DNA from 3 places in the Deinococcus hopiensis KR-140 genome. Region 3 is predicted to be linked to each of the others. Evidence: riboswitches for the same ligand, from Rfam matches in the RefSeq annotation. Region 3 holds a riboswitch; each other region holds the start of a gene.

Region 1 (2,197 bases), on a different contig from region 3:
GAGAGTGACGGCCAGATCTACATCAGCCCCGAAAACCGCGAGTGGTTCCGCCTGGCGCTGGGTGGGGAGACAGACCTCTCGCGGACCCTGATCCTCGACGGGGACCTGCCCAAGCTCGACTGGTTTACCGGGGACTGGTCCCCCAAACTCTCGGCGGGAGACGGAGAGATTCACACCGTCTGCGCGGGACGCCCGTTGGGCCTGGAGCCGCTGTCGGAACTGGGGCAGCAGGGCATCCACGTGCATTTCTACGGCACGCACTTTCACGAGTGGTTTCCCAACTGGACGCGAACCGGGCTGGAAAGCGGGTACCTGCACCTGCACCCCACCGTCGAGCCCGGGGACTGGGTGCGCGAACTCTCGCGCTACGACGCGGCTTGGGTACAGCAGTTTGCCAGCGACAACGGTGGAGACCTGCGCCGCGCTTCCTGGGACGACCTGAACCTGCCTGCCCGCCTGGGCACCTATGCGGCGGCGGGGCTGCCCTGGATCATGCGCGAGAACCCCGGTTCCTGCGTGGCCATGGCCGAACTCGCGCGCGCGCACGGCTTCGGCGTGTTCTACCGCAACTTCGGGGACTTGGGGCAGCAGCTGCGGGACCGCGCCCGCCTGGAGAGGCAAACGGCCAACGCCCGCGCCGCGCGCCACCACTTCGCCTTCGACACCCACGTGGATGAACTCATCGCCTTCTTCCGGCGTGTCGGGGCAGGACCAGGTGCCTGAACGACCTGCGCGAACGGGCATGGCCAAGGGCAGAACTTTCTGACGAGGCCTGAGGTGAAACGTGACCTTCTCGCTTCCGCCGGATATTTCACAGAGGACTCCCCACTGGGGGCATAAGATATGGGCATCAGCACGGCTCCTTCTGTGGACCTCGGCTGATAGAGGCGATGAAGCGCGGTCCTGTATACGGGCACCTGGGACGCGCGGAGCCAGTGGTGCGACCGGCTATCTGTCTGGCGGCTGGCCTTCTCGGGTCTACCCGCCGCCCTCTCGGTGTCCCTCCTTCCTGACTTTCCCAGTTGAAGTAGGGGCGCACGGCGTCCAGGAGGACTCACTTCCGTGATATTTCCATTTGGTCAGAAGAAAAGGGGGCCCTGGCAGGGGCTGGCCCTGACGGTCCTCGGGGCCTTGGCGCTCTCGGCATGCAGCACCGCTCCGGTCCCCCAGGCCGCGCTCCAAAGCAGTCCGGGCACGGCTTCCCAGGGAGACGAGGACCGCGTGGTGCTGGGCGACACCCGCGCTGTAACGCCTGTCGGCCTCGCCGTCAGCGGCACGCGCTGGTGGAACGAGGGGTCCCGCTGGTGGGCGGAGGGCACCCGCTGGTGGGGCGAAGGCACGCGGTGGTGGGCGGAGGGATCCCGCTGGTGGAACGAGGGGACCTTCGGGCCCATGCCGCAAAATACGGCGTCCTTCCGGTTGGCGGGGTTGGACCGGGCCGAGGCGCGCTCACCCCATGCGGGCGAGGGCGTGACCGTCGCGGTGATCGATTCGGGCGTCGACGCTTCCCACCCCATGCTGCGCGGGGCGGTGCGGCCCGGTTACGACTGGGTGGACGATGACGACGACGCCAGTGAGGCGGATGCCGGCCTCGGCGCAGGCTACGGCCACGGCACGGCGGTGGCTGGGCTGGTGCGGCAGGTGGCTCCCGGTGCGGCGCTGCTGCCGCTCCGGGTGTTGGGACCCGACGGCTCGGGCCGGGCGGCGGACGTGGCCCGGGCCATCCGGTTTGCCGTGGACGCAGGCGCGGGGGTGATCAACCTCAGCGTGGCGTCCTCGTCGTCCAGCGAGGGTGTGCGCGCAGCGCTCCAGTACGCGGTGGGCCGGGGTGTGCTCATCGTCGCGGCGAGTGGCAACGAAGGGGGAGACGTGCCGCAGGCCCCCGCCCGTTCGCTGGACGGGGACAGCCCCCTGGGGCAGCTGGGCGTGTCGGTCACGGCGGTGGATGCGGCGGGAGACTTGCCCGCCTGGAGCACGCGCGGTGGCGAGGTCCTGGCCCCCGGCGTCCAGTTGGAGAGCGCCTATCCAGGCGGCCGTGTGGTGACGGCCACGGGCTCGTCCTTCTCGGCGCCCATCGTCAGCGGTGCGCTGGCCCTGGCCCTCGCGGAAGGCCGTGACGCCCGCGCGCTCGCCGCCCATCTGGCCTCAGGGCAGCTGCTGGACGTGGCAGAACTCCTCCGGTAAGCTGGGCCGACTG
Region 2 (2,197 bases), on a different contig from region 3:
GCTCTCGCTCTACCTCTACCGCCGGGAAGGAGTGGGGTTACGCGCCCGGATGTTCTCACCCCTTTCTGGCACCTGGGAGGATGCAGCGACCGGCAGCGCAGCGACGCCACTGGCCGGCTTCTTGCTGCACCTCTCGGGTGCCAAGAGCGGCGCTTGGGAGATCATCCAGGGAGTTGAGATGGGTCGCCCCAGCCTGTTACGGACCACCGCCTGGCAGACACCAGAGGGCATCTGCGCCAGCGTTGGTGGTGACTGCGTGCCGGTGTTTCGGGGCGAGGCCATGCTGCCGAGCGCCATGGCCCTGTAATCACCCGGTCCTGTTCGCAGGACGCCGAAACCACCGTTTGGCTTTTGAGCCAAATGCCTCTGGAGCAGGTGTCAAAGTGCGGACTTCTTCTTGACCGGGCCCGGCGAGCGAACCTGAACGCGCATGGGGGAGAATGGCGCCGTGAGGGGTGCCCTTCCACCCGCCCCACCATTCGGACAAATGCTCCAGGAACCGAGGTCCGTCGCGCCCTGTGCGAGTGCTGTGGACCTGGGCCGGTCTTCCATGCACAGCAACTGGAGCAACGCCGTGCTGCCCCCTCTGGTGTGCCAAAAGTAGGCCCACCAATCCACTTTTTCTGTAACCGCACAGGCGGTTCTTATCCTGGCTTTTTGCGCAGCTGCAGGCGTCTTGGCCTTCGGCATATCGCGAGGAGGCCCAAGCCGTGGGGACGGAGAACTGTGTAGGCGTGATTCCGACCAGCACCGTGATATTTACGGCCACCCCACGTCCCCCGAACAGGGGTCCACCGTATGGGCCAAAAATGCCTGGGGGCCTCACCAATGCGCCGTCCTGTGAACCCTGAGGATGCCCCTGACCATGGATGTCCCGGATCAACAAGAGGGGGTAAGGGGGCCTAGGACGTTTCCTCTGCATCCATGCAATTTCTTCCGCGCCACAGCCCAGAAACGTCCTTTCCTTTCCTCAGGTTGCAACCTTTGGCGGCCACGCCGCAGGTGCCCCTCACCTCCCCCAACAGGGGGAGGTCATGGGGGCGCGTTTTTTTATGGCAATTAAGTAAGTTTTATGTCATATCCATCCTCCTAATATTCAGTTGTTCGGCGGCAGAGAGACACTCTGCGCAGCTCGACGAAAAGGCAAACCCTGCGCGAGCAGGGGGCGCAAAGCCACGGGACTCACGCAGTCAGCCGGGCCACCGAAACGAGGGATCCTGTGCAAAAATTACTCTGGCTGCTGCCTGCCGTGTTTATCGTTGGATGCTCGAACACCACCCTTCCCCAAAGCGAAGCCGCCGTCAGCGATACCAACGTGCAGGCTCAGGGTGTGAAAACCAGCCCCACCCCCCTCCCCACTACGGCCGGGCGCTCCTTTTACCTCGACTGCAATGGCAACGACCGCGCCAACGGCACCACCGCCAGCACCGCCTTCCGGACCCTGAACAAGGTCAGCGGACTCAGCCTCCTTGCCGGCGACAAAGTCCTGCTGAAACGCGGCTGCACCTTTACGGGCTCGCTCGTCGCGAAGTCGAGCGGTACCGCCACATCGCCCATCGTGTACACGGCCTACGGTACCGGTGCCGCCCCCACCATTGTGTTGAACATCGACAGCGAAGCAGTCCTCGTTGGTGGCAACTACCTGGTGTTCGACGGACTGAACGTCACCTCCACCCGCCCCGCGCCCGCCGGCACCGGCAAGTGCGCCAACACCCCGGTTGCCTGGCGAGTCGGCTTCGCCGTGACCGGGCAGTACAACACCGTGCAGAATTCCTCTGCGAGCGGCTTCATGGCGGGCGTGCACCTCATGACTGGCGCGAACAACAACCGCGTGCTGGGCAATACCCTGACCAACAACAACGTCATGAAGAAGAATACGGCCGGCGTGTACGACGACGACTCTGGCGCCTGGGGCGTGCTCGTCAACTCCAACGGCAACGAGGTCGCGAACAACACCTTCAGCGGCAACTGGGCCTGCAGCGAGGACTACGGCGTAGACGGCGCGAGCGTCGAACTGTATGAGGCGAGCAACAACAACGTCCACCACAACGTCAGCACTGAAGACATTGCCTTTACGGAGCTGGGCGGCACGCCCACAACGCAGAGCGAGAACAACACCTTTGCGTACAACCAGTACGCCCCTGTGAAAGTGGGCGGCTCGATGATCGTGTTGCGCGGCACGAAGAGCCACTGGGGC
Region 3 (2,197 bases):
TCGTTCAGCATCATGGGGGTCGCCTGTGGGTGGAGAGTACACCTGGGGAGGGCAGCACCTTTCACTTCACGCTGAGCGCCTCTCCGGAAGATGCTGTTCTCCTGAAGGCCAGGGACGGCGCAAGGGCATCAAGATCAGATCCATGACCGGAACACGCTGTGGGAGGTGGCGGACGGGCCCTGTCTGCGTTTGGCTCCTGTGCTGGTCAGCACACCCTGGAAAGAGAGCGGGCGTCCCAGGCGGGACGCCCGCCAGATCTTCAACGGTTCCGTTTGGCTGGCCTGGACCGGGGGCCAGTGGAGCCAACTCCCCCGGCGACACGGCCCAGCATCCACAGTCCACCAGCGCTTGTGTGCCTGGGGAGAACGCGAACGCTTCCGCGCGGTGTGGGCGATCATCCCCGAAGAGGACGACCAGGCGTTGGGCACCGATCGGGAAAGGGGCAAGCCGCCGACCGGGAGGAAACGGGCTCCCAATTGTCTGGTCCGCCCCCACACGGTCACCCGGCGGAGGAGGGCCCTTCGGGAACCCGGTAGATCTCGGAGGGCTGCCCTCCGAGATCTACCGGTCCTGCGCCGGACGGCGGGCCGCATCACCTGCCGTGGCTTAGGGGCACATCCACTGGGCCGGAGGACGGCAGTTACGCCACCGCCAGGCGCCCTTCTTCACCCCCGTTGGGGGCAGCAGGCACGGGCCCCACTTTTTTATAGACATGGCGTAAGCTTTATGTCAGAGCTTCGGCTCTAACCTAATCAACGTTGGCGGCAGAGAGACACTCTGCGCAGCTCGACGAAAAGGCAAACCCTGCGCGAGCAGGGGGCGCAAAGCCACGGGACTCACGCAGTCAGCCGGGCCACCGAAACGAGGGATCCTGTGCAGAAATTGGTCTGGCTGCTGCCGTTTGCTTTTATCGCCACCTGCAATCAAACCGTCCTGGCGGCAAGCACCTCCAACAACGCCTCGGCCGCAGGCCGCAGCTTCTACGTTGATTGCACGGCGGGCAAGGACGCGGCGGAGGGAACGACCGCGGCTGCGCCCCTGCGAACCCTCGCCCAGGTGAATGCCCTGAAGTTGTTGCCCGGTGACCACGTCCTGCTCAAGCGCGGCTGTACCTTCGCAGGTCCCCTGGTGGCCAGATCCAGCGGTACGGCCTCAGCGCCCATCCGGTACACCTCATACGGCGCAGGAACCAACCCGGCCGTTCAGTTGACGACCGATGCCGAGGCGGTGCTGGCCAGCGGCAATCACCTGGTCTTCAATGGGCTGAGCGTCACCAGCGCGCGTCCCAGCGTTCCCAGCACAGCTGGCAAATGCAGCAAGACGCCCGTGGGCTGGCGCGTGGGCTTCGAGGTGGCCGGGCAGTACAACACCGTGCAGAATTCCTCAGCAAGCGGCTTTACGGCAGGCATTCACCTGAGCGCTGGAAACAACAAGGTGCTGCACAACAAGCTGACCAACAACAACGTGATGAAGAAGAACACCGCCGGTGTCTTCGATGACGATTCCGGAGCCTGGGGCGTCCTGGTCAACTCGGACAACAATGAGATCGCCGGCAACACCTTCGGCGGCAACTGGGCCTGCAGTGAGGACTACGGCAAGGACGGGGCGAGCGTCGAGTTGTACGAGGCGAGCAGCAACAATATCCACGACAACGTCAGCACGGAAGACCCCTTCTTCACGGAGCTGGGCGGAACCCCCAAGACGCCAAGCAAGAACAACACCTTCGCGTACAACACCTACGCGCCGGTGAAGTCCGGCGGCGCAATGATCGTGCTGCGCGGCACGAAGAGCAAGTGGGGCGGCAACCCCGGAACCGTGTTTCACCACAACGTTGGGTACATGGTGGACATGGGCATCATCTGCTCGGACGGCTGCGGCCCCAGCATCCTCAAGGCGTACGACAACGTCTTGTGGCAGCGCGACACCGCCAGCGGTTTGGTACCCGCTGCCAAGATGACCCCCATGTGGGCCGACGCTCCCTTTACCGAGTACAACAACGTCTTCTGGAAAAAAGGTGGCCGTCCCTACGTCAGCATCGACAATGGCAAGCTGAGCGCCACTGACCGCATCGCCGATCCCCTGTTCGTGAATGCGCTGGCCCTGGATTTCACCCGCCAACCGGCGACCGCCCTGCTGGCCAGCGCCCCCGTTCGCCGCTAAGCTGATTCGGGCCTTTGTCCTGCGCAGGCTGGTGGGC

What was found. Region 3 has a riboswitch for cyclic di-GMP ahead of B9A95_RS29790 (hypothetical protein). Riboswitches for the same ligand answer to the same signal wherever they lie in the genome.
Region 1: another riboswitch for cyclic di-GMP. It lies ahead of B9A95_RS04195 (S8 family peptidase); the one in region 3 lies ahead of B9A95_RS29790 (hypothetical protein).
Region 2: another riboswitch for cyclic di-GMP. It lies ahead of B9A95_RS30520 (hypothetical protein); the one in region 3 lies ahead of B9A95_RS29790 (hypothetical protein).

What each region holds. Positions count from the first base shown of each region.
Region 1 is NZ_FWWU01000004.1:217,674-219,870, reverse strand. Features, by position in the region: gene B9A95_RS04200 (glycosyltransferase family 2 protein) at 1-723, shown strand, start outside; cyclic di-GMP riboswitch class II at 875-959, shown strand; gene B9A95_RS04195 (S8 family peptidase) at 1,063-2,184, shown strand; gene B9A95_RS04190 (EAL domain-containing protein) at 2,197-2,197, shown strand, end outside.
Region 2 is NZ_FWWU01000011.1:124,437-126,633, reverse strand. Features, by position in the region: gene B9A95_RS30525 (PhzF family phenazine biosynthesis protein) at 1-307, shown strand, start outside; cyclic di-GMP riboswitch class I at 1,133-1,207, shown strand; gene B9A95_RS30520 (hypothetical protein) at 1,220-2,197, shown strand, end outside.
Region 3 is NZ_FWWU01000010.1:240,830-243,026, forward strand. Features, by position in the region: gene B9A95_RS29780 (MHYT domain-containing protein) at 1-146, shown strand, start outside; gene B9A95_RS37415 (transposase) at 199-747, shown strand; cyclic di-GMP riboswitch class I at 787-861, shown strand; gene B9A95_RS29790 (hypothetical protein) at 874-2,160, shown strand.